Regions from separate parts of the Pseudomonas sp. PP3 genome, predicted to be linked through region 2. Evidence: predicted binding sites of a transcription regulator. Region 2 holds the regulator's gene; each other region holds the start of a gene.
The links. The regulator FliA, encoded in region 2, starts transcription of late flagellar genes. The targets are predictions, from matches to a motif close to CTAAAGTTTNNNNNNNNNNNGCCGNTAA.
Positions count from the first base shown of each region.

Region 1 (10,198 bases), 2.1 Mb from region 2:
AAAGACTCTGACCCTGCAAGGGCATGCTCATTGACGTAAATCGGGTTTATGATGCCCAACGGCAGAATAATAGAAGTCCCCCCAGGGATGACCTCGACCCCTTACGGAGCGCGCAATGCAGACTTTGTACCCGCAGATCAAACCCCACGCCCGGCACGATCTGGCCGTCGACGCGACTCACACGCTGTATGTCGACGAGAGCGGTTCACCGGAAGGTTTGCCGGTGGTGTTCATTCACGGTGGCCCCGGGGCCGGTTGTGATGCCCAGAGCCGTCGGTACTTCGATCCAAACCTGTATCGCATTGTCACTTTCGACCAGCGTGGTTGCGGTCGTTCCACGCCCCACGCGAGCCTGGAAAACAACACCACCTGGGATTTGGTCGCCGACCTCGAGCGCATTCGCAAACACCTGGGCATCGACAAATGGGTGCTGTTCGGCGGCTCCTGGGGTTCGACCCTGGCCCTGGCTTATGCGCAAACCCATCCGGAGCGCGTGCACGGTCTGATCCTGCGCGGGATCTTTCTCTGCCGTCCGCAGGAAATCGAATGGTTCTATCAGGCCGGTGCCAGCCGCCTGTTCCCCGATTACTGGCAGGACTACGTGGCGCCGATCCCCCTGGACGAACGCGACGATCTGCTCAATGCCTTCCACAAACGCCTGACCGGCAATGACCAGATTGCCCAGATGCATGCGGCCAAGGCCTGGTCGCTCTGGGAAGGCCGGACCGCCACCCTGCGCCCGAATCCGCTGGTGGTCGATCGTTTCTCCGAGCCTCAGCGCGCGTTGTCCATCGCCCGTATTGAATGCCACTACTTCACCAACAATGCGTTTCTTGAACCGGATCAGTTGATTCGCGACATGGGCAAGATTGCCCACTTGCCCGGCGTGATCGTCCATGGCCGCTATGACGTGATCTGCCCGCTGGACAACGCCTGGGAGCTGCACCAGGCCTGGCCGAACAGTGAGCTGCAAGTCATTCGCGACGCTGGGCATGCGGCGTCCGAGCCGGGTATCACCGACGCGTTGGTACGCGCTGCCGATCAGATGGCACGACGTCTACTCGACCTGGCCCCTGACGAAGCATGAAGGGTTTGCTGCAGCGCGTGCGTGGCGCGCGAGTCGAGGTAGCAGGGGAGGTGGTCGGCGCAATCGATCAAGGTTTGCTGGTGCTGGTGGCCGTTGAACCCGACGACACGCGGGCCAGCGCCGACAAACTTCTTAATAAGCTGCTTAACTATCGAGTGTTCAGCGACGCAGAGGGCAAGATGAATTTGTCCTTGGCGGACGTGGGCGGCGGGCTGCTGCTGGTCTCGCAGTTCACCCTGGCCGCCGATACCAAGAGCGGGTTGCGCCCGAGTTTCTCGACCGCCGCCCCTCCGGTCCTGGGCGAGGAGCTTTTCGACTATCTATTAGGCAAAGCGAAACAGGTGCATGGCACTGTGGCATCAGGTAGATTCGGCGCGGATATGCAGGTGCACTTGGTCAATGATGGCCCGGTAACCTTCCTGTTACAGACCTGAAAGCGCTTGAAACATCTTTTTAAGCGCATTTCGACTGAAAACAGGCGTTTTTCCCGATAAATACTTTGTTACCCCTGATGCGTTGTAACGCGGCCTACTAGATAATCGCGCGCTACGGGGATCAGCGTTCGTTGGTCCATTTTGACTTAGGTAGAGACTTGTCTGGATCCGATTGGGGAATCATTTTGCCCCAGCGGAGTCGGAACAATGCTCGCCAACTTGGCAAGAGTGGTCTGCGGGACCGGTTTTCATGTACCGGACACCGTACAGACCCTTTAACTGGCCGTTGGTTTTTTGATCTGTTTTCGGCGAGGGTTGCTCGTGATTGTTAGTCCCTGTAACGCACCAAAATTGTCTGCCAAACGGTTACGTAGCGCTCTGGTAGCGGGCTCTGCATTGCTCTGCCTGTTCAGCGCCGGTCAGCTTTGGGCATTCAATCTGGATGATGTATCGGTCAAGGCAAAAGAACTGGCCGGGCAGAAGTACGAAGCGCCGCGCAGTAACCTGCCGAACGAATTCCGCGAGATGAAATTCGCGGACTATCAGAAAATTCGTTTCCTGACTGAAAAGGCTGAATGGGCGGACCAGAAAACCCCGTTCAAGCTGTCGTTCTATCACCAGGGCATGCATTTCGATACGCCGGTGAAAATCAACGAAATCACGGCGAACACCGTCGAAGAAATAAAATACGACCCAACCCGGTTCGATTTCGGCGACCTCAAGTTCGATCCTAAAGCCACTGAACAACTTGGCTATGCCGGTTTCCGTGTGCTGTACCCGATCAACAAAGCTGACAAGCAAGACGAAATCATGACCATGCTCGGCGCGAGTTACTTCCGCGTTGTCGGCAAGGGTCACGTCTACGGCCTGTCTGCTCGCGGCATGGCGATCGATACCGCATTGCCTTCCGGTGAAGAATTCCCGCGTTTTCGCGAGTTCTGGATTCAGCAGCCGCGACCGGGCGACAAGCATCTGGTGATCTTCGCGTTACTCGATTCGCCACGCGCGACCGGTGCCTATCGCCTGACCCTGCGTCCGGGCAGCGACACCATTGTTGACGTCAAGGCACAGATGTTCCTGCGTGACAAAGTCGCCAAGCTCGGCGTTGCGCCGCTGACCAGCATGTACCTGTTCGGCGCCAACCAGCCTTCGAAAGTGCTGAACTATCGTCGTGAACTGCATGACTCCAGCGGTCTTTCGATCCATGCCGGCAACGGCGAGTGGATCTGGCGCCCACTGAATAATCCGAAACACCTCGCCGTGAGCAACTTCTCGGTGGAGAACCCGCGCGGTTTCGGCCTGCTGCAACGTGGCCGCGACTTCAGCCACTACGAAGACCTCGACGACCGCTACGACAAGCGTCCAAGTGCCTGGATCGAACCAAAAGGCGACTGGGGCAAAGGCTCCGTCGATCTGGTGGAGATTCCGACCGCTGACGAAACCAACGACAATATCGTGGCCTTCTGGAGCCCGGAAAAACTGCCGGAACCTGGCCAGCCGCTCGATGTCGCTTATCGTATGCACTGGACCATGGACGAAGCTTCGATCCACGCGCCGGACAGCGCCTGGGTCAAGCAGACCCTGCGTTCCACCGGCGACGTCAAACAGTCCAACCTGATTCGTCAGCCGGACGGCAGCGTGGCGTATCTGGTGGACTTCGAAGGTCCGTCGCTGGCGGCATTGCCGGCCGATGCGGACGTTCGCAGCCAGGTCAGCGTGGGTGACAACGCCGAGATCGTTGAAAACAGCGTGCGTTACAACCCTGAGACCAAAGGCTGGCGCTTGACCTTGCGCATGAAGATCAAGGACCCGAGCAAGTCCACCGAAATGCGCGCTGCACTGGTGCAGAACATCGTGACGGCTGACCTGGCCAAGTCTTCGGTTCCAGCGTCGAATTCGTCCGTTGCCAAGGCCGACAAAGTCGCCGCCAAACAGCAGGAGAAAGTAGACAAGGAAGCCAAGGATGCCAAGCAAGCGGAGGCCAAGCAGGCTGAAGCCAAGCCGGTTGCAGATGCTAAGGACAAGGCCAATAAAGACGCCACGCAGCCAGCCGCTGCTGACGCGGCCCCAGCCACACCGGAATCGGCGCCGACTGAAGAAGTCCTGACCGAGACCTGGAGCTATCAGTTGCCTGCCGATGAGTAATTCTCAAGTACAGCCAGAAACTCTTTACGAGTATCTGGCGCATCTGCCGATGACCGACCAGCAGCGCGCGGAACTCGCGGGCTGCAAGTCCTTCAGCGAGCTGCATGAACGCCTGTCGTCCTCCACGTTCGACGCCCCGACCGAAGCCGCCCAGGCTTCGGTGGGCAAGCGCCTGACCCTGAGCACCGCCGAAGAGCTTCAGGACGCCGAAATGCTGGCGCTCGACGCCAGCGGTCGGGTTTGCCTCAAGGCCACTCCGCCAATTCGCCGGACCAAGGTCGTGCCCGAGCCGTGGCGTACCAACATCCTGGTACGTGGCTGGCGCCGGATGACCGGTCGTACCAACCCGCCGAAGCCGCCGAAGGACGAACGTGTCCTGCCGGCTGCGCGCTGGCGCACCGTGGGTTCGATCCGTCGCTATATCCTGCTGGTTTTGATGCTCGGCCAGACCATCGTCGCCGGCTGGTACATGAAAGGCATCATGCCGTACCAGGGCTGGTCGTTCGTCGACCTTGAAGAAGTCCTGCACCAACCGCTGCTGCAAACCGCCACGCAAGTGCTGCCGTATGCGTTGCAGACCAGCATCCTGATTCTGTTCGGGATTCTGTTCTGCTGGGTGTCGGCCGGTTTCTGGACCGCGCTGATGGGCTTCCTCGAGTTGCTCACCGGTCACGACAAGTACCGCATCTCCGGCAAAAGCGCCGGCGACGAGCCGATTCCGAAAGATGCGCGCACCGCGCTGGTGATGCCGATCTGCAACGAAGACGTGCCGCGTGTATTCGCCGGTCTGCGGGCGACCTTCGAGTCGGTTGCAGCCACGGGTGATCTGGACCGTTTTGACTTCTTCGTCCTCAGCGACAGTAACGACGCCGACATCTGCGTCGCTGAACAGCAAGCCTGGCTGGACGTCTGCCGCGAAGCCGGTGGTTTCGGCAAGATCTTCTATCGCCGCCGTCGCCGTCGCGTAAAACGTAAAAGCGGCAACCTCGACGACTTCTGCCGTCGTTGGGGCAGTGACTACAAGTACATGGTCGTTCTCGACGCCGACTCGGTAATGAGCGGTGAGTGCCTGACCAGTCTGGTGCGCTTGATGGAAGCCACGCCGGACGCCGGGATCATCCAGACCGCGCCGCGTGCGTCGGGCATGGACACCCTGTATGCGCGCATGCAGCAGTTTGCGACCCGTGTATACGGTCCGCTGTTCACCGCCGGTCTGCACTTCTGGCAGTTGGGCGAATCGCACTACTGGGGCCACAACGCGATCATTCGCATGAAGCCGTTCATCGAGCACTGCGCCCTGGCGCCGTTGCCCGGTAAAGGCGCGTTCGCCGGTGCGATCCTGTCCCACGACTTCGTTGAAGCCGCGCTGATGCGCCGTGCCGGTTGGGGCGTGTGGATTGCCTACGACCTGCCGGGCAGCTACGAAGAACTGCCACCGAACCTGCTGGACGAACTCAAGCGTGACCGTCGCTGGTGCCACGGTAACCTGATGAACTTCCGCCTGTTCCTGGTAAAAGGCATGCATCCGGTGCACCGTGCGGTGTTCCTGACCGGCGTGATGTCTTACCTGTCGGCGCCGCTGTGGTTCTTCTTCCTGGTGTTGTCGACGGCGCTGCTGGCGGTCAATACGTTGATGGAACCGCAGTACTTCCTTGAGCCGCGTCAGCTTTATCCGCTGTGGCCGCAATGGCACCCGGACAAGGCCATCGCGCTGTTCTCGACCACCATCGTGCTGTTGTTCCTGCCGAAGCTGTTGAGCATCATCCTGATCTGGGCCAAGGGCGCGAAAGAGTTCGGCGGCAAGTTCAAGGTGACGCTGTCGATGCTGCTGGAGATGCTGTTCTCCATGCTGCTGGCGCCGGTGCGGATGATTTTCCACACCCGTTTCGTACTGGCCGCGTTCCTCGGCTGGGCCGCGACCTGGAACTCGCCACAGCGTGACGACGACTCCACGCCATGGAGCGAAGCGGTAAAACGCCACGGTCCGCAAACCTTGCTGGGCTTCTTCTGGGCCTTGCTGGTGATCTGGCTGAACCCGAGCTTCCTGTGGTGGCTGGTGCCCATCGTGGGTTCGCTGATGCTGTCGATCCCGGTCTCGGTGATCTCCAGCCGGGTCGGCCTGGGCCTCAAGTCCCGTGACGAGAGCCTGTTCCTGATCCCCGAGGAATACAATCCGCCGCAGGCCCTGCTGGCCACCGACCAGTACACCCACGAAAACCGCTGGCATGCACTGAACGACGGCTTCATCCGTGCGGTGGTCGATCCACAGCAGAACGCCCTGGCGTGCTCGCTGGCGACTTCTCGTCACCGCGAGGCCGAGCCGATTGAATGGCTGCGGGTCGAGAGGGTGCGCCACGCGATGAAAGTCGGTCCTGAAGGCTTGACCAACAACGAACGAGTGCAGCTGCTGAGTGATCCGGTGGCCCTGGCCCGCTTGCATGAGCAGGTCTGGAACGAAGGCCATCCAGAATGGCTGGGCGCGTGGCGCAAGTCGGTGAAGGCCGACCCCCACGCACCGCTGTTACCGCTCAAACCGTTGAGCGTGCAGCCTCAGATGGCGTAATGAAAAAACCCGCGAAAGCGGGTTTTTTTATGGCCTGATCATTCCCACGCAGAACCTGGGAGCGGTCAACGACCTGTTGCTTTGTGTGCGCAGTTAAACCTTGAACCTGCCCACCAGCATCTGCAAATGCGTCCCCAACCGCGCCAGCTCAACGCTGGAGGCCGCGGTCTCTTCACTGGCTGCCGAGGTCTGATCCGATACGTCACGCACGTTCAGCACGCTACGGTTGATCTCCTCGGCCACGGCGCTCTGCTGTTCAGCAGCGGCAGCGATCTGCTGGTTCATCGCCTGGATCGCTGACACCGTGCGGGTGATGCTTTCCAGTGAGCCACCGGCGCGGCGGGTCAGTTCGACGCTGCTGTCGGTGAGCATGCGGCTGTTATCCATGATGGTCGCGACCTGCTGCGTGCCGTTTTGCAGGCCGACAATCAGTTCTTCGATCTCTTCGGTGGACTTCTGGGTGCGCTGGGCCAGGCTGCGGACTTCGTCGGCGACCACGGCAAAACCGCGTCCGGCTTCACCGGCTCGGGCGGCTTCGATGGCGGCGTTGAGCGCCAGCAGGTTGGTTTGCTGCGCCACGGACTTGATCACGTCGAGCACGCTGCCAATCTTGTCACTTTCGCGCTTGAGCTCGCCCATGGCTTCGGTGGAGTTGCCGACTTCCTTGGCCAGGCGCTCGATCTGGGCGATGGCTTCGCCCACCACCTTGTCGCCCTCACGGGCCTGTTGGTCAGCGGCAACGGCGGCCTCGGAGGCTTCCTCGGCGTTGCGCGCGACTTCCTGCACCGTGGCGGTCATTTCGTTCATGGCGGTGGCCACCTGGTCAGTCTCGACCTTCTGGCTGTTGACCCCGGCGCTGGTCTGCTCGGTGACCGCCGACAACTCTTCGGCGGCGCTGGCGATCTGGGTGACGCCATCGCTGATACCGCCGATCAGTTCGCGCAGACCCTGGGTCATGCTCTGAATGGCGCGTTGCAACTGGCCCAGTTCGTCCTGACGTTTGGAGGCCAGGTTGTGGGTCAGGTCGCCGGCGGCGATGCGCTCGGCGACCTTGAGTGTCTGGTTCAGCGGAATCACGATCTGCCGGGTGATGGCCCAAGCGGCAAACAGACCGAAGATCAGTGCCAGGACGGTGGCCAGCATCAGCATGTTCTTGGCGTGTGCCACATCGGTGTCGCGCACAAGCGTTTGCGAGGCCGTGAGTTTGTTGCTGGTCTGCAGCAGGATCTCGCCTTGAGCCGCCATGCGTTTCAGGGCCTCGGCGCTGGCCGCCTGGGAATCACGGTACTGACTGACCGCGGCACGGTAAGCCTTGAGCGAGTCGGTGGCTTGTTGCAAGTTGGCGATGTGTTCTTCCGGCAGTTTCGCCGGCAGGCTTTCGAGGTTTTTCAGGGCATTGTCGATCGCGTCGAGAGCGGGTTGTTCGGCCTCGCTCTTGCCGCTGTAGGTGTAGCCACGAACCTGGAAGCGCGCTTGCTGGATCAGTTTGCTCAGCTCGATCACGCTGTTGAAGGCTGTCACGCTGTCGCCTTGCAGCATGGATTTCTCCACTTCAGCGACTTTGGCGACAGCGTTGTCAGCCGTGGCGCCGAGTTTACTGCGGGCATCTTCACGCATGGCGCCGGCCTGGGTCATGGCGGCGAAGGCTTGCTTGTACTGGCTGAGGGCGGCCAGTTGCTGGTCGATCATGGCAATGTCGGCGGGCTGTTCGATCATCTGGCGAGCAGCTTGCAGGCTGGTGTCGATCTTGCCCAGCAGGTCATTGACGGCGCCGGGGCCTTGCTCGCCGCGACGCGTTTCGTAGTCCAGGCGGGCGATGCGCAGGTCTTTGGTCAGCCCGTTGATCTCGGATATGAAACCGAGTTTATCGCCACGACTGGTCACATCGCTCAGGCCGGTCCAGCCGGTAAAGGTGATCAGTATTGTCAGCAGCAGCACGAGACCGAAGCCGACGCCCAACTTGCGGTTTACGCCTACGTTTCCCAGCTTATCGGCCAGCCATTGGTACATGCTGCATTCTCCCGGACCATGCATTGGTTTTATGGGAGGTATATCGGCAAGTGAGTGGAAATCTGTAGAGGCGACCCGATATGCGGGGAGGCAGGTTTCCCTGTGGCGGGGTTAGAAGAGGCGTGCCAGCAGTGCTGTAACGGCGGTTTCGACGCGCAGGATACGGTCGCCCAGTTGCACCGGTTGCAGGCCGGATTTACCAAGCAGGTCGATTTCGTAAGGAATCCAGCCGCCCTCGGGGCCGATGGCCAGGGTCACCGGTTCGCTCAGTGCGCGGGGGCAGGGCGGGTAGTTGCCCGGGTGGCCCACCAGGCCGAGGGTGCCTTCGGTAATGGCCGGCAGACGGTCTTCGACGAAAGGTTTGAAGCGTTTCTCGATGACGACTTCCGGCAGCACACTGTCCCGCGCCTGTTCGAGACCGAGGATCAGCTGCTCGCGAATTGCTTCCGGCTCCAGGAACGGTGTCTGCCAGAAGCTCTTCTCGACGCGATAGCTGTTCACCAGCACAATCCGTGGCACACCCATGGCCGCCACGGTCTGGAACACCCTACGGAGCATTTTGGGGCGTGGCAGGGCCAGCACCAGGGTCAGTGGCAGCTTGGCCGGTGGTGGCTGGTCGAGAGTGACGCGCAATTCGGCTTCAGTGGCATCCAGGCGCAGCACTTCGGCCGAACCCATCAGTCCGCCGATGCGCCCGACGCGCATGCTGTCGCCGACCTCACAGCGGTGAACGTCCTGCATGTGGGTCAACCGCCGGTCACGCAGGATCACCCGGTCGGCCGCAATGAAATCGGCCTCTTCGAGAAGCAGCAGGTTCACGCTTGGGTCGCTGGTGGCTGGTCGTTGTGATCGTCAGCCGGTTGATCGTCCGGGTGTTCGCCACGTTTGCTGATCAGGCTGCCAAACAGGATGCCGACTTCAAACAGCATCCACATCGGTACGGCCAGCAGGGTCTGCGAGAAGATATCCGGAGGGGTCAGGATCATGCCGACCACGAAGCAGCCGATGATCACGTACGGACGGATTTTCTTCAGGTATTTGACGTCGACCACGCCGATCCACACCAGCAAAACAACGGCCACCGGAATCTCGAACGCCACGCCGAAGGCGAAGAACAGCGTCATGACGAAATCGAGGTAGCTGGTGATGTCGGTCATCATTTCCACACCGGCCGGGGTGGCGGCGGCGAAGAACTTGAAGATCAGCGGGAACACCAGGAAGTAGGCGAATGCCATGCCGGCATAGAACAGAAAGATGCTGGAGACCAGCAAAGGCACGGCGATGCGTTTTTCATGCTTGTACAGGCCGGGTGCGATGAAGCCCCAGATCTGATGCAGGATCACCGGGATCGCCAGGAACAGCGACACCATCATCGTCAGCTTCAGCGGCGTCAGGAATGGCGACGACACGTCTGTGGCGATCATTGTCGCGCCGGCCGGCAGGTAAGCCCGCAACGGCGTCGAGACGAAGGTGTAGATCTGCTGGGTGAAAGCGAACAACCCGGCAAAAATGATGAAGATCGCCGCTACACAGCGCAGCAGGCGGGTACGCAACTCGGTGAGGTGCGAAACCAGCGGCATGTGCTGGTCGTTTTCTGGGAGATCGCTCATGGGGCTCGCGGCGGCAGTGTTGGGTCATGAGGGGCCGGCGCAACGGGCGCAGCCGCAGGTGTAACGGGTTCAACCGCAGGGGTTGCAGCAACAACGGGCGCAGGCTCGACAGCCGCAACTGCAGGGGCCGGTGTTGGCGCGGCGGCAGGGGCGGGTGCGTGAATCGTCTGCTCACCCACGTGCTCGACCGGTGTTGGCTCCTGCTGGGTCGGCGAGAAGATCTTCCGCGCCTCCTGCTCAAGCGACAGGATGTGTTCGTTGTGCAGTTGCCGGCGAATTTCGTCGGCACCGATCTCACGTTCAACTTCCTGTTTGATCGCATTGAAGCTGCGCTTCAGTCGCCCGACCC
Region 1 is NZ_HG995459.1:5,974,820-5,985,017, reverse strand. Features, by position in the region: gene KHO07_RS27080 (alpha/beta hydrolase) at 1-11, shown strand, start outside; gene pip (prolyl aminopeptidase) at 116-1,087, shown strand; gene dtd (D-aminoacyl-tRNA deacylase) at 1,084-1,521, shown strand; gene KHO07_RS27065 (glucan biosynthesis protein) at 1,843-3,666, shown strand; gene mdoH (glucans biosynthesis glucosyltransferase MdoH) at 3,659-6,229, shown strand; gene KHO07_RS27055 (methyl-accepting chemotaxis protein) at 6,323-8,239, opposite strand; gene KHO07_RS27050 (16S rRNA (uracil(1498)-N(3))-methyltransferase) at 8,351-9,058, opposite strand; gene tatC (twin-arginine translocase subunit TatC) at 9,055-9,849, opposite strand; gene tatB (Sec-independent protein translocase protein TatB) at 9,846-10,198, opposite strand, start outside.
Region 1: the regulator FliA is predicted to act here: its motif matches at 8,280-8,307, upstream of KHO07_RS27055 (methyl-accepting chemotaxis protein).

Region 2 (10,198 bases):
CGGGGTCGGGCAGCGCTGCATGATGTGCCGCACCGCCGTGATGCCGTCCATCATGGGCATTTCGTAGTCCATGGTGATCACGTCCGGCTTGAGGGCCAGTGCCTGATCGATCGCCTCTTTTCCGTTGGTCGCCGTGCCGACGACCTGGATATTCGAATCCGCTGAAAGAATTTCCGAGACGCGGCGGCGGAAAAACCCCGAATCATCCACCACCAGGACTTTAACTGCCATAAACACTCCGTTAGACGGAGCGAGGCTCAGTCGCCCCGCTCCACCAGAATCAAATACGCCGTGCGGCGTAACGCTTGAGCATGCTCGGAACATCGAGAATCAGCGCAATGCGACCGTCACCGGTGATGGTGGCGCCCGACATGCCCGGGGTTCCCTGGAGCATTTTGCCCAATGGCTTGATGACGACTTCTTCCTGGCCCACCAGTTGATCGACGACGAAGCCGATCCGCTGGGTGCCCACCGAAAGGATCACCACATGGCCTTCGCGCTGCTCTTCGTGAGCGGCGGAGCTGACCAGCCAGCGTTTGAGGTAGAACAATGGCAGTGCCTTGTCCCGCACGATCACCACTTCCTGGCCGTCCACGACGTTGGTGGTCGACAGGTCGAGGTGGAAGATTTCGTTGACGTTCACCAGCGGGAACGCGAACGCCTGGTTGCCGAGCATGACCATCAGCGTCGGCATGATTGCCAGGGTCAACGGCACCTTGATGACGATCTTCGATCCCTGGCCCTTGGCCGAGAAAATGTTGATCGAACCGTTGAGCTGGGAAATCTTGGTTTTCACCACGTCCATGCCCACGCCACGACCCGACACGTCGGAGATCTCGGTCTTGGTCGAGAAGCCCGGTGCAAAAATCAGGTTGTAGCACTCGGTGTCGCTCAGGCGATCGGCGGCGTCCTTGTCCATCACACCGCGTTTCACCGCGATTGAACGCAGGACGTTCGGGTCCATGCCTTTGCCGTCATCGGAGATCGACAGCAGGATGTGGTCGCCTTCCTGCTCTGCCGCCAGGATGACCTTGCCGCCACGAGCCTTGCCCGATGCTTCGCGTTCTTCCGGCGATTCGATACCGTGGTCGACCGCGTTGCGCACCAAGTGGACCAGCGGGTCGGCCAGGGCCTCGACGAGGTTCTTGTCGAGGTCGGTTTCTTCGCCGACCAGCTCCAGGTTGATCTCTTTCTTGAGCTGGCGAGCCAGGTCGCGAACCAGGCGCGGGAAGCGCCCGAAGACCTTCTTGATCGGTTGCATCCGGGTCTTCATGACCGCGGTTTGCAGGTCGGCCGTGACCACGTCGAGGTTGGACACGGCTTTGGACATGGCTTCGTCGGCGCTGTTGGCACCAAGGCGGACCAGGCGGTTACGCACCAGCACCAGTTCGCCCACCATGTTCATGATTTCATCCAGGCGCGCGGTGTCGACCCGCACGGTGGTCTCGGCTTCGCTGGCCGGTTTTTCCGCCGGTGGCGCGCTCGGGGCACGGGCCGGGGCCGGTGCGGCAGCGGCGGCAGGCGCCGGTGTTTCGGCTTTTGGCTCAGGGGCCCTGGCCACCGGTTTCGGTGCCGCAGCCTTGGCGACAGGCGCCGCCACCGCTGCGCTGGCAGCGGTTGCCGTTCCTGCGGTCGCGCCTACTTCAGTGAACTTGCCTTTGCCGTGCAGTTCGTCGAGCAGCGATTCGAATTCGTGATCGGTGATCAGGTCGCTACCGGCCGCCGCAGCGGTTGGCGCGGCAGGCGTCGGCACCGAAGCGATGGCCGATTCCAGCGCATCAACGGCAAAGTTACCCTTGCCGTGCAGCTGGTCGAGCAGTGCTTCAAATTCGTCGTCGGTGATGTCCGAGCTGTCGCCCGCGGCTTTCGGAGCCTGCGGCGCGGCAGGGGCAGCCGGTGCCACGGCATCAACCGCGAACTGGCCTTTACCGTGCAACTGGTCGAGCAACGACTCGAACTCGGCGTCGGTGATTTCATCGCTGGCCGCCGCATCGCCGGCCGATACCGGAGCAGCCGCCGGCGCCTCGGCCTGGGCCTTGACGGCGTTCAGCGAGTCCAGCAGTTGTTCGAATTCATTGTCGGTGATATCACCCGACTCGCTTTCAGCGGCAGGCTCTTCAACCAAGTGGGCGACAGGTGCAGGTGCAACCTCGTCGGCCGATTGCGGCTCGGCCAGACGGGCCAGTGCCGCGAGCAATTCCGGTGTAGCAGCCGTGATCGGGCTGCGTTCGCGGACTTCGCTGAACATGCTGTTCACCGCGTCCAGCGCTTCAAGAACCACGTCCATCAATTCCGAGTCAACGCGACGCTCACCCTTGCGCAGGATGTCGAACACGTTCTCGGCGATGTGGCAGCACTCCACCAGCTCGTTGAGCTGGAGGAAGCCGGCGCCCCCTTTTACAGTGTGGAAACCGCGAAAAATTGCATTGAGCAAATCCGCATCATCCGGTCGGCTTTCCAGCTCGACCAGCTGTTCGGACAGTTGCTCTAGAATCTCGCCGGCCTCAACCAGGAAATCCTGAAGGATCTCTTCATCGGCGCCGAAGCTCATTAATGGTGTGCTCCTACAGGTCTAAAAACCCAAAAAACCTAAAATTCTAAAACGCTAAAATCCCAGGCTGGATAACAAATCGTCCACATCGTCCTGACCGGACACAACGTCTTCTCTTTTATCGGCATGAATCTGCGGACCTTCACCCTGAGAGAGATGTTTTTGTGGATCTTTTTCTGCAAGCATCGCTTCACGGTCATGTTCGATGCCCGCAAAGCGGTCCACCTGGCTGGCCATGAGTACGAGCTTGAGCAGGTTGCTTTCAACTTCGGTGACCAGTTGGGTCACACGCTTGATCACTTGACCTGTGAGGTCCTGATAATCCTGGGCCAGCAGGATGTCGTTGAGGTTGCCCGACACGGCACGGTTGTCTGTGCTGCTGCGTGCCAGGAACCCGTCGACGCGCCGGGCCAGTTCGCGGAACTCTTCAGCGCCGACTTCGCGACGCATGAACCGCCCCCAATCCGTGCTCAAGGCCTGGGCTTCGTCGGCCAGGCTGTTGACCAGCGGCGTGGCGTTTTCCACCAGGTCCATGGTGCGGTTGGCCGCGGCCTCGGTCAGCTTGACCACATAGCCCAGACGCTCGGTGGCGTCGGTGATCTGTGACACCTCCTCGGCTTGCGGCATGTGCGGGGCAATCTGAAAATTGACGATCGCGCTATGCAGCTCGCGGGTGAGCTTGCCCACTTCCTGATACAGGCCGCGGTCACGGGTCTGGTTGAGCTCATGGATCAATTGCACAGCATCGCCAAACCTGCCTTTTTCAAGGCTCGCGACCAGTTCGACGGCGTGTTTTTTCAGGGTCGATTCAAAATCGCCCTGCGAAGATTCGTTATGCCCCATAGCTCCCCCGTGGCGCAGTTCAACCGATGCGTTCGAAAATCTTCTCGATTTTTTCTTTCAACGCCTGGGCCGTGAAGGGTTTGACCACATAGCCGTTTACACCGGCCTGGGCCGCTTCGATGATCTGCTCGCGCTTGGCTTCAGCGGTCACCATCAGCACCGGCAGGTGCTTGAGCTTTTCATCGGCACGCACGTGGCGCAGCAGATCGATACCGGTCATGCCAGGCATGTTCCAGTCGGTCACCAGAAAGTCGATGCTCCCGCTGTTGAGTACCGGAATGGCGGTAGTGCCATCGTCGGCCTCGACCGTGTTGGTGAACCCAAGGTCACGCAACAGGTTTTTTATGATCCGCCGCATCGTTGAGAAGTCATCAACGATGAGGATTTTCATGTTCTTGTCCAATTCGACCTCCAAGCAGACTAAAACGCGCCCAGCACCTGGACGCGCCATTTCAATCAATCTGGCAAAGCACTCAATGACTGTCTGGAGTACAACGAAGCGAGACCGGCGCGGTTCATCACCCCACCAGCCACGTCGCAGTGCCCCCACACTGCCTTCAGCGCGCTCGCCACTCTCCCAAACGCCCCCGCAAACGGGCTGCGCACTGGCTATGTAACTGGCTGACCCGAGATTCGCTGACCCCCAGGACCTCACCGATTTCCTTGAGATTCAACTCTTCGTCGTAGTACAGCGCCAACACCAGTCGCTCACGCTCCGGCAAATTGGCAATCGCGTCCGCCAGCGCTGCCTGAAAGCGTTCATCTTCCAGATCGCGTGACGGCTCGAGGTGAGCACTCGCGCCATCCTCGTGCAGCCCTTCGTGTTCGCCGTCCTGCAACAGATCGTCGAAACTGAATAAACGGCTGCCCAGGGTGTCGTTCAAAATCCCGTAGTAATCGTCGAGACTCAATTGGAGTTCGGCCGCAACTTCGTGATCTTTAGCGTCACGGCCGGTTTTAGCTTCAATCGAGCGGATGGCGTCGCTGACCATGCGGGTATTGCGGTGGACCGAGCGTGGCGCCCAGTCGCCCTTGCGCACTTCATCGAGCATGGCGCCGCGGATGCGGATGCCCGCGTACGTCTCGAAACTTGCGCCTTTGCTGGCGTCGTATTTGGTCGAAACTTCCAGCAGGCCAATCATCCCGGCCTGGATCAAGTCTTCGACCTGGACACTGGCCGGCAGACGCGCCAGCAAGTGGTAGGCAATGCGTTTGACCAGCGGCGCGTAACGCTCGATCAGCTCGTACTGCGCATCGCGTGCCGATTTCTTGTAGAGGTTGTAGCCGCTGGCTGTCATAGCACGGGTCCTGCCGTTTGTTGCACGAGGCGCTCGACGAAGAACTCCAGATGCCCGCGCGGGTTGGCGGGCAGCGGCCAGGTGTCGACCTTCTGCGCGATCGCCTTGAAGGCCAGCGAGCACTTGGAGCGCGGGAACGCTTCGTAAACGGCACGCTGTTTTTGCACGGCCTTGCGCACGCTTTCGTCATAAGGCACGGCGCCGACGTATTGCAGGGCGACGTCGAGGAAGCGATCCGTGACTTTGGTCAACTTGGCGAACAGGTTGCGCCCTTCCTGCGGGCTCTGGGCCATGTTGGCCAGGACGCGGAAGCGGTTCATGCCGTAGTCGCGGTTAAGCAGTTTGATCAACGCATAAGCGTCGGTGATCGAGGTCGGCTCGTCGCAGACCACCAGCAACACTTCCTGGGCCGCACGGACAAAACTGACTACCGAGTCACCGATACCCGCAGCGGTGTCAATCACCAGCACGTCGAGGTTGTCGCCGATGTCGCTGAAGGCCTGGATCAGGCCGGCATGTTGCGCCGGGCTCAAGTGAACCATGCTCTGGGTGCCGGACGCGGCGGGAACGATGCGGATGCCGCCCGGGCCCTGCAACAGGACGTCGCGCAGCTCGCAGCGACCTTCGATCACGTCGGCCAGGGTACGTTTGGGTGTCAGGCCCAACAGAACGTCGACGTTCGCCAGCCCCAGGTCGGCGTCCAGCAACATGACGCGCCGGCCAAGTTCAGCCAAAGCCAGGGACAAGTTCACTGACACGTTAGTTTTCCCGACGCCACCTTTGCCGCCGGTCACCGCGATCACCTGTACGGGATGCATGCTGCCCATGTTATTTCTTTACCTTGTCTTGCATAGACGGAGGCCACATTACTGGCTGCGCGTTCGTAAACCGAACAATGCATGGCAGACCATCGATGTAGGTACAAAAACTATTCATTGTTACCTCAGCCTACCTGTTTGGTGGGGCTGTGGTAGATATCAGCGAACATGTCAGCCATGGCTTCTTCGCTGGGTTCTTCCTGCATTTGCACGCTGACGGCGCGGCTGACCAGTTGATGACGACGCGGCAGATGCAAATCATCCGGAATCCGCGGGCCATCAGTCAGGTAGGCCACCGGTAATTCATGGCTGATGGCCAGGCTCAGCACTTCGCCCAGACTTGCCGTTTCATCCAGTTTAGTCAGGATGCAGCCAGCAAGCCCGCAGCGCTTGTAACTGTGATAAGCGGCGGTTAGAACCTGTTTCTGGCTGGTGGTTGCCAGGACCAGATAATTTTTTGATTTTATGCCTCGTCCGGCCAGGCTTTCGAGCTGCATGCGCAGAGCCGGATCGCTGGCCTGAAGGCCGGCGGTATCGATCAGCACCACGCGCTTGCGCAGCAGGGGTTCCAGCGCTTGCACCAGCGATTGCCCCGGATCAACGTGGGTCACCGGCACATTGAGAATCCGACCGAGGGTCTTGAGCTGCTCCTGGGCACCGATGCGGTAGCTGTCCATGCTCACCAGCGCGATATTCTGCGCGCCGTACTTGAGCACGTAACGGGCAGCCAGTTTGGCCAGGGTGGTGGTCTTGCCCATGCCGGCAGGGCCGACCATGGCAATCACCCCGCCCTCTTCCAGCGGCTCGATTTCCGGCGTGGCGATCATCCGCGCCAGGTGCGCCAGCAACATGCGCCAGGCCTGACGGGGTTCTTGAATGTCGGTGATCAGCGCCAGCAGGTCGCGAGACAACGGCCCGGACAAACCGATACGTTGCAGACGACGCCAGAGGTTGGCCTGGCCCGGGCTGCTGCCTTGCAGCTGATTCCACGCCAGGGAGCCCAGCTGTACTTCCATCAGCTCGCGCAGGCTGTTGAGCTCGAAACGCATCGAGTCAAATACCCGGGAATCCATCGCGGCCGCCGGAGCCGGAGCTGGCGCAGGGCGACGAGGCTCGGCGTAGGTCGGCTCGATCAGCGGCTCGGCTGCGGTGAGCGGCAAACCGGCGAACAATTGGCGATTGGTGGCGTTGTCGCTTTCGCCGTCGCTGCGCAGGCTCAACTCGGCCTGGGCGGTGACGATGCGCGACTGGGTCTTGCGCAGCTCGTCTTCGAGCTCCATGTTCGGCACGCGTGGCGCCAGCGCCGACAGCTTGTAATCCAGGGCAGCCGTCAGCTCGACACCACCGGCAATGCGGCGGTTGCCAATGATGGCCGCATCAGCGCCCAGCTCATCACGAACCAGTTTCATGGCCTGACGCATATCGGCGGCGAAAAAACGCTTAACTTGCATAAACCACTACCTCAGCCGTTGGGCCCTACTGTCGCAACGATGGTCACTTGCTTGTTGTCAGGGATTTCCTGATAAGCCAACACGTGCAAACCCGGGACTGCCAGTCGGCCAAATCGCGAGAGCATCGCGCGGACCGGACCGGCCACCAGCAGAATCACCGGTTGACCTTGCATCTCCTGGCGCTGCGCTGCATCGATCAGCGAGCGTTGCAGCTTTTCAGCCATGCTTGGCTCCAGCAGAACGCCCTCTTCCGAGCCTTGTCCTGCCTTCTGCAGACTATTGAGCAATATTTGTTCCAACCTTGGCTCCAGGGTGATCACTGGCAGCTCGGAGTCAGTGCCTACAATGCTTTGCACGATTGCGCGGCTTACGCCGACGCGCACAGCGGCCACCAATGCGGCGGTATCTTGACTCTTGGAAGCATTGTTAGCGATGGCTTCGGCAATGCTGCGTATGTCACGCACCGGCACCTGTTCGGCCAGCAGCGCTTGCAGAACCTTGAGCAGTTGCGACAGCGACAACACACCCGGCACCAGCTCTTCAGCCAGTTTCGGCGAGTTTTTTGCCAGCAATTGCATCAATTGTTGCACTTCTTCGTGCCCGATAAGCTCGCTGGAGTGCTTGTACAGAATCTGGTTCAAGTGCGTGGCCACCACTGTACTGGCATCGACCACTGTATAGCCAAGGGATTGTGCCTGGGCGCGCTGACTGATTTCGATCCAGACCGCCTCCAGGCCGAAAGCCGGATCTTTGGCGGTAATGCCGTTGAGTGTGCCGTAGACCTGTCCCGGGTTGATTGCCAGTTCGCGATCCGGGTAGATATCAGCCTCGGCCAGGATCACCCCCATCAGGGTCAGGCGATAGGCGCTGGGCGCCAGGTCGAGGTTGTCGCGGATGTGCACGGTGGGCATCAGGAAGCCCAGATCCTGGGACAGCTTCTTGCGCACCCCCTTGATCCGCGCCAGCAATTGCCCCCCTTGGTTGCGGTCCACCAATGGAATCAGGCGGTAGCCGACTTCCAGGCCGATCATGTCGATCGGCGTCACGTCATCCCAGCCCAACTCCTTGGTTTCCTGGGCGCGGGCCGGCGATGGCAGCAACTCTTGTTGACGCTTGACCTCTTGCAGGGCCTGGACCTTGACGATGTTCTGCTTGCGCCAGAACAGGTACGCGCCACCCGCCGCCAGCGCCGCCATGCTCAGGAACGAGAAATGCGGCATGCCGGGCACCAGGCCCATCACCGCCATCAAACCAGCGGAGACCGCCAGCGCTTTGGGCGAGGCGAACATCTGGCGGTTGATCTGCTTGCCCATGTCTTCGGAACCGGAAGCACGGGTCACCATGATCGCGGCAGCGGTAGACAACAGCAGTGATGGCAATTGCGCCACCAAACCGTCACCGATGGTCAGCAAGGCGTAGACCTTGCCGGCGTCAGCGAACGTCATGTTGTGCTGGAAGATACCGACAGCCATGCCGCCGATCAGGTTGATGAACAGAATCAGCAAACCGGCGATGGCGTCACCGCGCACGAATTTGCTGGCACCGTCCATGGAGCCATAGAACTCGGCCTCCTGGGCCACTTCCGTACGACGAGCCTTGGCCTGGTTCTGGTCGATCAGGCCAGCGTTGAGATCAGCGTCGATGGCCATCTGTTTGCCGGGCATCGCATCGAGGGTGAAGCGCGCGCTCACCTCGGAAATCCGCCCGGCACCCTTGGTCACCACGACGAAGTTGATGATCATCAAAATCGCGAACACCACGATACCAACCACGTAGTTACCGCCGATCACCACCTCACCGAAGGCCTGGATCACCTTACCGGCAGCGGCGTGGCCGTCCTGACCGTGGAGCATCACCACCCGCGTCGAAGCCACGTTCAGCGCCAGTCGCAACAGCGTCGCCACCAGCAGAATGGTCGGGAACACCGCGAAATCCAGCGGCCGCAAGGCGTAGACGCAAACCAGCAGCACGACGATGGACAAGGCAATGTTGAAGGTGAAGAACACATCGAGCAGGAACGGCGGAATGGGCAACATCATCATTGCCAACATAACCAGCAGCAACAGCGGCACGCCCAGATTGCCTCGACTGAGGTCTGCCATGTTCGTGCGGGCACTGTTGATTAACTGAGAGCGATCCACCGGTATTCCCCGTTCCTTTGAAGCAAACTTTTGACGCCTGAAGCAGGCTCGGGGCGGCTATTGCAAGAAGCCTTCCAACTTTTGCCGGGTTTTCGGGATGGGCTGTTTTAACTGAAATGTGTGGCATCGGCACGGGCGCTTTTGTCGGAACGCCGCCCGGAGCCGGCTCGCTCCAACAGGAGATTTGTGCTGGCCACATATTCTCCGCACAACAGAGATAAAAAGCGGGAGCGAGCCTGCTCGCGAAGAGGCCGACACTGCCAGCGAATCTCTCAGGCCACCTATCAGTTCTGCTAGTACTCAACCTCGGCACCTGCGCAGATACTCAGCTCTCAATCCTTTCGCCTGCGGAGTGAGCCAATGACCTCCCCACCCACAAACCTGCTTTGCCAATATCGCTACGACCCACTGGATCGACTGGTCCACCAGACACAGCCTGATACACCGGCACATCAGCGTTTCTACTGCAAAAGCCGCCTGGCGACCGAAATTCACGGTGCGACGACGCATTCGATCATTCAGCACGACGACTTGTTAATGGCTGAGCAGCAACGAGAGGGCGATGTACTCGATACCACGTTGCTGGTGACCGACCTGCAACGCTCCGTTCTGCACACCCTCAAGAAGGGCGTTCTGCCGCGCCCCATCGCCTACTCACCCTACGGTCATCGCCCGGTATTCAGCGTCCAGCTCAGCCTGTTGGGCTTCAACGGCGAACGGCCAGACCCGGTGACCGGGTGTTATTTATTGGGGAATGGGTATCGCGCGTTTAATCCGGTGTTGATGCGATTTAATACTCCGGATAGTTGGAGTCCGTACGGAAAAGGGGGCATTAATTCATATGCATATTGCTTAGGGGATCCGACAAACAAGTCAGATCGAAGTGGTCAAGCCGCACGATCGATAATATTCCCTATATCTAGACTTAAAATATTAGCCAGACGCGCCATAAAGAAAACCTCAAGGAGAAGCGGCATGGCTTATGACGGCGGAACTCGTTATGCCGGAAAATTTCGCCAGGGATTCCAGATAAAAAAAGGCGTATCGATCGACCAGGCATATAGCGCGATTGATCAATTACAGCAGCTAGACGAAA
Region 2 is NZ_HG995459.1:1,642,892-1,653,089, reverse strand. Features, by position in the region: gene KHO07_RS07655 (chemotaxis response regulator protein-glutamate methylesterase) at 1-231, opposite strand, end outside; gene KHO07_RS07650 (chemotaxis protein CheA) at 281-2,551, opposite strand; gene KHO07_RS07645 (protein phosphatase CheZ) at 2,606-3,394, opposite strand; gene KHO07_RS07640 (chemotaxis response regulator CheY) at 3,414-3,785, opposite strand; gene fliA (RNA polymerase sigma factor FliA) at 3,952-4,692, opposite strand; gene fleN (flagellar synthesis regulator FleN) at 4,689-5,519, opposite strand; gene flhF (flagellar biosynthesis protein FlhF) at 5,636-6,961, opposite strand; gene flhA (flagellar biosynthesis protein FlhA) at 6,973-9,102, opposite strand; gene KHO07_RS07615 (RHS repeat-associated core domain-containing protein) at 9,463-10,198, shown strand, end outside.

Region 3 (10,198 bases), 240 kb from region 2:
CACTTCATGCGAGGCCATGAACTATCGTCTTGATCGATGGTTATTGGTTATGAAGTATCGGTCGGACGGCGGATCATGGCAACCATCGTCACCCAAGGGAGTCAGGCCATGAGCGCCAACAAATCCATCACTGAACGTATCTTCCAGGCCATCGGCTTCGAATTGCTGGCCATTCTGATCTGTACCCCGTTGCTGGCCTGGATCATGGACAAACCGATGCTGGAAATGGGCGCCGTCACCGTGGTCATCGCCGTCTTGGCGCTGGCCTGGAACGTGGTCTTCAACGGCCTGTTCGACCGGGTGCTCAAGCGTTTCGCCATTGCCCACAACGCCTGGGTCCGTGTGGTGCACGCGATGTTGTTCGAAGGCGGACTGGTTGCCCTTGGCGTGCCGTTGATTGCGTGGTGGCTGAACGTCAGCCTGTGGCAAGCGTTCCTGCTGGATATCGGGGTGCTGCTGTTTTTCCTGCCGTACACCTACGTTTATCACTGGGCGTATGACGTGGTGCGCGAGCGGGTGCTGTTGAACCGGGTGGTTTGTTGAGGTGTGGAGAGGGAGCAAGCTCCCTCTCCACAGGGTTGTGCTGGCAGCGACTTACAAGAACATCCCGCCCGACGCTTCAATTCGCTGCCCGTTAATCCACTGGCTCCCCGGTGCGACCAGCAAGGCAATCGCGGCGCCAATATCGTCAGGCCGACCGGCGCGACCCAACGCCGTGTTGCCCGCCACCATCTTGTTCACCTCGGCGTTATCACGCACGGCGCCGCCACCGAAATCGGTTTCGATCGCACCGGGGGCAAGGATATTCACGCTGATGTTGCGTGCACCCAGCTCCTTGGCCTGGTAACGCGTCAGCACTTCCATCGCACCTTTCATCGCTGCATAGGCGCCGTAGCCCGGCAGACTGAAACGAGCCAGACCGCTGGAAATATTGATGATGCGTCCGCCGTCATTGAGCAATGGCAGCAGTGTTTGCGTGAGGAAAAACGGCCCCTTGAAATGGATATTCACCAGCAGGTCGAACTGTTCGACGGTGGTGTCGACGAAATTCGCATGCATGCCGATCCCCGCGTTGTTGATCAGGAAGTCGAAGTGCTCGCGGTCGAACTGGTCGCGCAAGACAGTCGCCAGTTGAGTGGCGAACGCGGCGAACTGCTCACTCTTGCCGACGTCGAGTTGCAGCATGGCCGCACGGCCACCGAGGCTTTCAATTTCGGCGACCAACGCCTGGGCCTCATCGGCGCGGCTGTTGTAGGTGCCGATGATGTCGACGCCCTGGGCGACCAGATGCAAGGCAGCGTTCTTGCCAAGGCCACGGCTGGCGCCGGTGATGAGTGCGATTTTACGGGTCATGGGACTTCCTCAAGTGCAGTGGACAGTGGGTGTGAGGAAGTTTATTTATCCGCTACAGAGTGATAAATATGCGCAAACCGGAATCACTGGTCGGTTTAGTCGAACAATAAAGGTCAGGCCCATGAACAAGCTGGAACTGCTGCGCACCTTCGTCCGGGTCAGCGAGATGTCGAGTTTCACCCTCGCCGGGGAAAGCCTGGGTCTGCCCCGATCGACGGTGTCCGAGCATGTGCAGGCACTGGAAGCCTTGCTGGGTACGCGCCTGTTGCAGCGCACCACGCGCAAGGTCCAGGCGACCCAGGACGGTTTGGTGCTGTACGAGCGCAGCAAGGACCTGCTGTCGCACATGGATGAAATCGAAGGCCTGTTCCGTCAGGACGAAGCCACCTTGGTGGGGCGCATTCGGGTCGATATGCCGAACATTCTGGCCCGGCGCGTGGTGATGCCGCGCCTGCCGGAGTTCACGGCGCGTCACCCGCTGCTTGAGCTGGAAATCAGCAGCACCGACCGGCGGGTAGACCTGCTCGGTGAGGGTTTCGATTGTGTGGTGCGGGTGGGGGCGCAACCGGATCAATCGGTGGTTGCGCGGCATCTGTGCGACTTCGCCATGGTCAACTGCGCCAGCCCCGGGTATGTGCAGCGCTACGGCATGCCGCAGACGCTGGAAGATCTGGCGCAGCATCGGCTGGTGCATTACGTGGGCGTGCTGGGCGCGCGTTCGGAAGGTTTTGTCTATGAGGTCGATGGCAAGGTGCAGCGGCTGCCGATGGCCGGCAGCATCACGGTCAACAGCACCGACGCCTATGAGTCGGCGTGCCTGGGTGGTTTTGGTCTGATCCAGGCGCCGCGAATGGGCATGCGCAAACATCTGCTGGGCGGGGAATTGGTCGAGGTGTTGCCGCAGTTCAACGCGCCGTCCATGGAGGTGTCACTGCTCTACGCCCGCCAGCGGCATTTGCCGTTGCGGGTGAGGGCGTTCATGGATTGGTTGGGGCAAGTGGTTCAGTCAGCCTCATAAGCTGCGGGAACGTTCAATAATCCTGGCGCTTACGAAACGCCCAACGCCCGGCAATCACGGTAAACGTCGCCACCAGCGCCACCAGAATCCAGAACCCTTCCGGATCCTGGGATAGCGGCACCCCGCCCACGTTCATGCCGAAAAAACCGGCAATGATGTTGATCGGCAACGCCAGCACGGTCACCACCGTCAGGGTGAACAGCGTGCGGTTGCTCTGCTCGTTGAGGTTGGCGGCGATTTCTTCCTGCAGCAGCTTGATGCGCTCACCGAGCGCCGTCAGGTCGTTGATGATCAGCGCGAACTCCTCGGTGGATTTGCGCAGCTCCTTGACGTCTTCCTTTTGCAACCACGGCGGCGGGCGATTGAGCAGGCGCAGCAGCGACCCCGGTTCCAGTGCCAGCAAGCGTTGCAGGCGCACCAGCACCCGTCGGTTGGCGCCCAGTTCGGCACGGTTGGTCGACAGGCGCGAGGAGAGCAATTCATCCTCGATCTGATCGACACTCTGGCTGGTCTTGCGCACGATCTGCGTCAGCACTTCACCCTGGTCGCGCAGCAAATGCACCAGCAATTCCAGTGGCGAACGAAAGCACTCGCCGGCCTTCACCGAGGAACGCAACTTGTCCACCGAATGCAGCGGTTGCAGGCGCGCGCTGATGATCAACCGACTGCGCGCGCACACCCACAACGTCGAGACATCCGACGAGACCATGCTGCTGAGGTTGAACACCACGTCGTTGACCACCGCCAGCAACGCCGAGTCGACATGCTCGATGCGCGTCGACCGAGAACCTTCATGCAAGGCTTCGAAAAACTCGTCGGGCAACTCCAGATGGTTTTTCATCCAGCGCTCGCACGCGGCGTGGGCGAGGTTCAGGTGCAGCCAGAGAAACTGCTCGTCGTCTTCCGGTTGCTGCAGGCAGCGCAAAGCCCTGGCCGAGTCGATTTCCTGGCCGCGCTCGCCGGGGCGAAAACTGAAACCGTAAAGCAGGCCGAACAGATCCGGATCGCGATGGCTTTGATCAATGCTGTGGTTCATGAGAGCTCGCAAAGAGAGGCGCCTGTCGCGGGTTTTACAGGTTCACGTGAGCCGCATCATCGCAAGGCTGGATGACGATTTTGTGACAATTGTGTAGCGCAAACGATTGCTCTGCCGGTGGTCGGATTTGACTCAAGAACCGCTCTGGCACGCCGATTACGCATGGGTTAAGTTGCGCGCCCTCGGCCAAACGCCAAGGTCGTGGACAGGGATGTCCGGACACCTTTCACGCCTACCGGGGCGTGTCTCATTCCTGCCATGAGTACCTTCCGATGTTTTTGCAAAAGTCCCTGAGAGCGCAAATTCTTGCCTTGTTGAGCGGTAGCCTGTTGGCGATGTTGTTGATCGCCCTGGCTTGCTTTCATTTCCTCTCCAGCGGCGTTCAACGCTACGCCAGCCTGATCGAAGGGCCATTGCACACTTCGCAATTGATCGACGAAGCCAACCTGCAATTCAAGGTGCAGGTGCAGGAGTGGAAAAACGTCCTGCTGCGCGGCAAGCAACCGGCGGACCTGAACAAGTACTGGTCGCAGTTCGAAGACCGTCAACGCGATGTGCAAAACATCCTCGGCGAACTGGCAGGGCAAAAGGGCATCGAACCGTCACTCAAGTCCCGCATCGAACGGCTGCGTGACGAACATCGACAGTTGGGCGCCGCTTACCGGAAGGGCCGTGATGCTTTCGTGGCGGCCGGTGGCGATCCGGCGGCGGGGGATGCCGCTGTCAAAGGCGTCGACCGTGCGACCAGCGAGCAGATGAGTGGACTGGTCAGCGAACTGCGCAAGCAGGGAGCCGAGCAATCGACGCTGATCAGTGCCAGTGCCGATCGCACCGTGCTGCTGGGGCTGATCGTCATGCTCGCCTCAGGGCTGTTGATCGGGCTGCTGAGCCTGTGGCTGATCAACCGCAACCTGGTCGAGCCGATTCGCCAACTGATCGAATACGTCGCGCAACTCAGCCAGGGCCGCTTCGCCCAGCGTGTCGCCAGCCATCGCCAGGACGAACTGGGCAAACTGGCGATGGCCGCCAACACCCTGCGTGACTTCCTCGCTGAAACCTTCAGCCGTTTGCAGCGCAGTGCGTCAGACCTGGACAGCGCCAGCGGTGAACTGAATTCGATCGCCACCTTGATGGCCGGTGGCACCAACGAGCAATTCAACCGCACCGATCAGGTGGCCACGGCGATGAACGAAATGTCCGCCACCGCCCAGGAAGTCGCCCGCCACGCGGCCGATGCGGCGCGCGCGGCAGACGATGCCGATCAGTCCGCGCAGCAGGGCGAAAAAGTCATGCAGGGCACTATCCACACCATCACGCAAATGCGTGGCGAAATCGCCAACACCGCCACGGTCATCCGCCAACTGGAAACCGACAGCGGGCGCATTGGCAAGGTGCTGGAAGTGATTCGCGGCATCGCCGAACAGACCAACCTGCTAGCGCTCAACGCCGCCATCGAAGCGGCACGCGCCGGTGAAGCCGGGCGCGGTTTTGCGGTGGTGGCCGACGAAGTTCGCAGCCTGGCCCAGCGCACGGCGGCGTCGATCATCGAGATCAACCAGATCATTCAAACCGTGCAGACCGGCGCGATCGATGCGGCGCAGGCGATTGAAAGCGGTCAGGCGCGCAGCGATGAGAGCGTCGAGCAAGTCACCCAGGCCGGCGCCATGCTTGAACGCATCACCCTCGCCGTGGAAGCCATCCGTGACATGAACCGCCAGATCGCCACCGCCGCCGAAGAGCAGACTTCGGTGGCCGAAGACATTTCGCGCAACCTCACCGAAATCACCAGCATCGCCAGCACCAACCTGGACAACGTGCAGCGCACGGAAGCGGCGAGCAACAACTTGCACGGTTTGTCGGGAGAATTGAACGAGGTGACGGCGCGTCTGAGCGCCTGACGAAAACGCCTGGGTACCGATTGGCTTTTGCGCGATCTAGAACCCAGACGCAAAAAAGCCGCACGATCGTTGAATCGTGCGGTTTTTTGCTGCGTGTATCAGTCGTCTTTTTTGTTCTTCAAGACTTCGCCGGTAGCGGCGTTCAAATCCACGTCCCATTCAACGTTTTTCGCGTCGCGCAATTCGACTTCGTACTCGTAACCGTTGAAGTGGTTGTCGAGGTCACTGTCGGTGATCGTGGCACCCGGATGCAGCTTCAGAACGATCTGGTTCAGTTCTTCCAGTGGCTTGATCTTGCCATCCTTGACCAACTGAGGAATCTGGTCGACAGGCACATCAGCCTGGGCCAAACCAGCGGTGAGTGTCAGAGCGGCAGCGGTGAACAGGGCAGTCAAAGTTTTCATGAGCTTCTTTCCTTGGGTGAGCTGTTTAAGTGGGATCAGATTAGCTTTTGTAACTTAATCCACCCTTAAAATTCCCTTTGCCTCGACATTCGCCAGGGCAATGCAAAACCTGTGGGAGCGAGCCTGCTCGCGATTGGGTCGACTCAGTGCTGTGTCAGACGCCCATTAATACCCATTATTCTTCAACACCTGATCAACACTCGCCGCTGCCGGACGTTTATAGAACTTCAACAGCTCGCTGGCGCGGTTGGTAAAGATGCCGTCGACCCCAGCGTCCATGACCTTCTGAAAATCCACCGCATCGTCGATGGTATAGACGTGCACCAGCAGGCCCTGATCGTGGGTGTACTGGTTCATCCACGGTTGCACCAGGTCCGAGTAACTCTGATCGCCGCCCTTGGTCAGCGCAGCGGAAGGGCCGGTACCGATCGCGCCCTGGGCCTTGGCGTAGTCGACCCAGCGCTGGAATTCGGCTTTGTCCTTCGGCGTCTGTTTGGCGTAAAAAGCGGCTTTGTCCTTCTCGCCGGATTCGGCAAACGTCACGTTGGATTTCGGCTCGATGCTGCCTTCGCCCACCCACAGCAGGAGGATTTTCGGTACTTGCGGCATTTCTTTTTGCAGGAGTTCGAGGCTGCTCTTCTCGAAGGTTTGCAGGATCACCTTGCCTTTGCCCTGGCCGACCGCCAACTCGCTCTTCGCCAGTTTCGATCCGGCCGGGCTTAGCCAGCCACGGTCATGGAGTTTGTCCTTGAGGTCGCGCTCGATGCCGGGAAACTGCTTTGGCTCCTTGGTTTCGATGTACAGGCCTGGCTTGTGCAGCGGGTTGCCCTGGGCAATGTCGATGATCTCATCGAGGGTCAGAATTTTCAGGCCCGCGTAGGAAGGACGCGCGCGCTCCGGGTAAGCCGTGTTGAACCAACTGCCGGCATCCAGGGTTTTCAGTTCGGCCATGGTGAACGCATTGGCGGGGCTGTCCTTGCGCTCCGGGAATTTACTGGCGACATCGGTGGTGCGTTGCAGGTTGTCGTCGTGCAGGGCGAACAGCACGCCATCCTTGCTGCGTTGCAGGTCCAGCTCCAGGTAATCGGCGCCGAGGTCCCGGGCCAGTTTGTACGCAGCAACGGTGGATTCCGGTGCATCGAACGAGGCGCCACGGTGGGCGATCACCGCCGGATGCGGGATGCCCGAGCGTGCGGCCAGCGCAGTGGGGCCGGGCTCGCTCGCGGCGTGGGCCTGACCGAGGCCGAGTAACAGACTCAGCAGCAAGGCGCTTTTGGTGAAGGTTGCAGGCATGCTCGAGATCCTTTCGCGATAGGTTCAAAGACGTCCCTTTTAACAACTGAGCGTTGCCAACGCTATCGCGAGACCGACATAAACGTGTTTAAAGCTGATATTCGTCAGCGCTTTTGTGCGCTCGTTTGCAGTACGCTTGGCCGCAATTTCCCCGGCAGAGGGAACCCGTCATCGCCCGCCCTGTGTGTAAACCATCGATCACCCTTGTGAGGTTTACCATGCGCATCACATCCCAGCTCATCTGCCAGGCCGCCGACCAACTCAAAGGCTTCGTCGGCCTCAACCGCAAGACCGGCCACTACATCGTGCGCTTCAGCGAAGACTCTTTCGGCATGGACGTGGCGGACGACGGCATCATTCCCACCAGCGAATTCGTCTGGGCCCTCGGCCCCGAGCAAACCATGACCCTCAAGCGCGAGCTGATTCAGCTGCTGCTGGACCAGAACATCGACGACCGGATCAACATCACCGAACCGTTGCGGGTGTACATGAACCGGCCAGACGTGCCGGAGATTTCGGCGCTGCGAAGTGTGGTGCGGGGCTAAAGCCATGCGTTCAGCCGCTGCGGCATACCCCTGAGCAGCGACGGTGCGCAGCGAGGTGAACATCACCGCGTAATACGGCGCGGTCGGTGTATTTGATGAGTTGGGGCGGTCGTTGAAGCTGCCGTAAACAGGCGTAATGCTGTCCACTTAAGAACAAACACTTTACCTGTGGCGAGGGAGCTTGCTCCCGCTGGACTGCGCAGCAGTCCCATTTTTTGGAGCCGCTTCACACGCCAGCGTCGGATCGCTGTCCGGAGCAAGTTCGTTCGCCGCCTAAACAGCTCAGCCTTTTGTTGGCGCCGCGTTCAACACGTGCTCATGCATTTCCGAGGTCAGGTTTTCGATGCGTTCGCTCAGTTCTTTGGTCATCTGAGTCAGGCGAGTGTTTTGTTCGAGTAACTCCATCAGTTGTGCGGTGTTCTTCGCCGCCTCTGCCTGCCGCTCACTGTTGGCAGTCGCCAGTGCTTCACGATGCTGGGCATCGGCCTCGGACTGCGCCTTATCGCGTGCTGCCTGACGGGTCTGGGCCAGCAGAATCAACGGTGCGGCATAAGCTGCCTGCAGGCTGAACGCCAGGTTGAGCAAAATGAAGGGATACGCATCGAAGTGGGTCACACCGGAGATGTTGAGGCAGATCCAGACCGCGACGATCAGTGTCTGTGCACCGAGAAAAGTCGGCGTACCAAAGAACCGCGCAAAGGCCTCGGCACGCAGGGCGAACTTGTCATTGCCAAAGGTCGGCGCCAAGTGGGCGTGGGGGCGATGGAAGCGCAGATGATCGACGGGGGAGGCTGGTTTGGCTTTGGTGGTGGTCATGGTGATCTCTGCTGGCGGCTGGGCTTGGATCACTATAACCCCGACCTCAGTTTCATTCTGAAACACATTGCGCTGATTGATCAGCAGCCGTCCAACGGGAGACACATTGTCATTTTTGCAACAGGTGGCAGGCCAGGAACATATCGAGCGCCGACTCCACGACATTGTTCTGCATGTCTGCCGACAAGCCCGGTAACCCCATGGAAACCTGCGGCCAGAACGCGAAGGATTTGAGCAGACCCTGGACCTGTTGCGCAGCAAACGCGGGATCGACGGCTTTCAAGCGACCATCGGCCTGGGCCGCACGAATCCACACAGTCAGGCCTTCCTCGCGTTCACCCATGCGGGCCACCATATTCTGCGCGCGCTCCGGGGAATGGATGGTTGCCGCAATGGCCACGCGTGCCAGGTCGAGAAAATTGTCATCGGCCAGCACCTGCATTTTTGCCATCAATTGCTGGCGCAGTTGCTCTCGCAGCGGTTGATCAGCTCGATAGGGTGTTTCCAGCTCTGCGGTGACGCGAGCCCATAATTGATTGAGGATTTCGGCGAACAACTCTTCCTTGCTAGGGAAGTGGTTATACACCGTGCGCTTCGACACACCGGCAGTGGCGGCGATCTTGTCCATGCTGGTGATGTCGAAACCGTGGGCACGGAACTCGGCAATCGCCGCCTGGATGATGGCTTCGCGTTTGCGGTCGGTGAGGCGCTGTGGAGCTGTCATAAATTAGCTTCGGCAGGAAATTACACTCGGTAGTTTACTTGCGATCGGCTTTGATGCAACCTTGGAACTACACTGTGCAGTGTAATGTTTTGTTAATCCTGCCCAGTGATAAAGAGAACCATCCGGCTGATGCGTGCGTGCCTTGGCCATTTATCGTCCCACCTTGAACAACCGGTTTCTTGCGGTTTTTCTGGAGTCATTCAGTCATGGCCAATACCACTTCCTCCGCGGACATCGTTGCCGCATCTGAAGCGTCCCGTCAGACAGAAGGGCAATACCTCAACCATGCACCCTTCCAGCGCGAAGGCTTTCGCAAAACCCTGCGCATCTTGTGGAACGTGATCTTCCACAAGCCCCGCGACACCCGTCCGAGCACGCCGGTGCCGGTGCAAACCCTGACCCGGGCGGCGCTGATTGCCGCGCCAAACCACAGCGTCTATCGCCTCGGCCATTCCACCGTGCTACTCAAGTTGCGCGACAAATTCTGGATCACCGACCCGGTCTTCGCCGAACGTGCTTCGCCTGTGCAGTGGGCCGGTCCGAAGCGATTTCACCAGCCACCGATCAGCCTGGAACAATTGCCACCGATTGAAGCGGTGATCCTGTCCCACGATCACTACGACCACCTTGATCAACAGGCTGTGCTTAAACTCGCCAACAAAACCAAATACTTCCTCACCCCGCTGGGCGTGGGCGACACCCTGATCAAATGGGGTATCGACGCCAGCAAAATCCGGCAACTGGATTGGTGGCAGGACACCGAAGTCGACGGCATTCGCTTCATCGCCACCCCCTCACAACACTTTTCCGGTCGCGGCCTGTTCGACGGTAACAGCACCCTCTGGGCCTCATGGGTGATGATCGACGACGCCACCCGCATCTTCTTCAGCGGCGACAGCGGCTACTTCGACGGTTTCAAACACATCGGCGAACAGTACGGCCCGTTCGACCTGACCCTCATGGAAACCGGCGCCTACAACGTCGAGTGGCCCCACGTGCACATGCAACCGGAACAAACCCTGCAAGCCCACATCGACCTCAAGGGCCGCTGGCTGCTACCGATTCACAACGGCACCTTCGACCTGTCGATGCACGCCTGGTACGAACCCTT
Region 3 is NZ_HG995459.1:1,404,495-1,414,692, forward strand. Features, by position in the region: gene KHO07_RS06500 (LysR family transcriptional regulator) at 1-18, opposite strand, end outside; gene KHO07_RS06505 (multidrug/biocide efflux PACE transporter) at 109-543, shown strand; gene KHO07_RS06510 (SDR family oxidoreductase) at 595-1,353, opposite strand; gene KHO07_RS06515 (LysR family transcriptional regulator) at 1,475-2,371, shown strand; gene KHO07_RS06520 (transporter) at 2,385-3,407, opposite strand; gene KHO07_RS06525 (methyl-accepting chemotaxis protein) at 3,680-5,305, shown strand; gene KHO07_RS06530 (PepSY domain-containing protein) at 5,404-5,709, opposite strand; gene KHO07_RS06535 (glycerophosphodiester phosphodiesterase) at 5,875-7,002, opposite strand; gene KHO07_RS06540 (DUF2025 family protein) at 7,221-7,547, shown strand; gene KHO07_RS06545 (DUF1003 domain-containing protein) at 7,830-8,363, opposite strand; gene KHO07_RS06550 (TetR/AcrR family transcriptional regulator) at 8,473-9,087, opposite strand; gene KHO07_RS06555 (MBL fold metallo-hydrolase) at 9,294-10,198, shown strand, end outside.
Region 3: the regulator FliA is predicted to act here: its motif matches at 3,539-3,566, upstream of KHO07_RS06525 (methyl-accepting chemotaxis protein).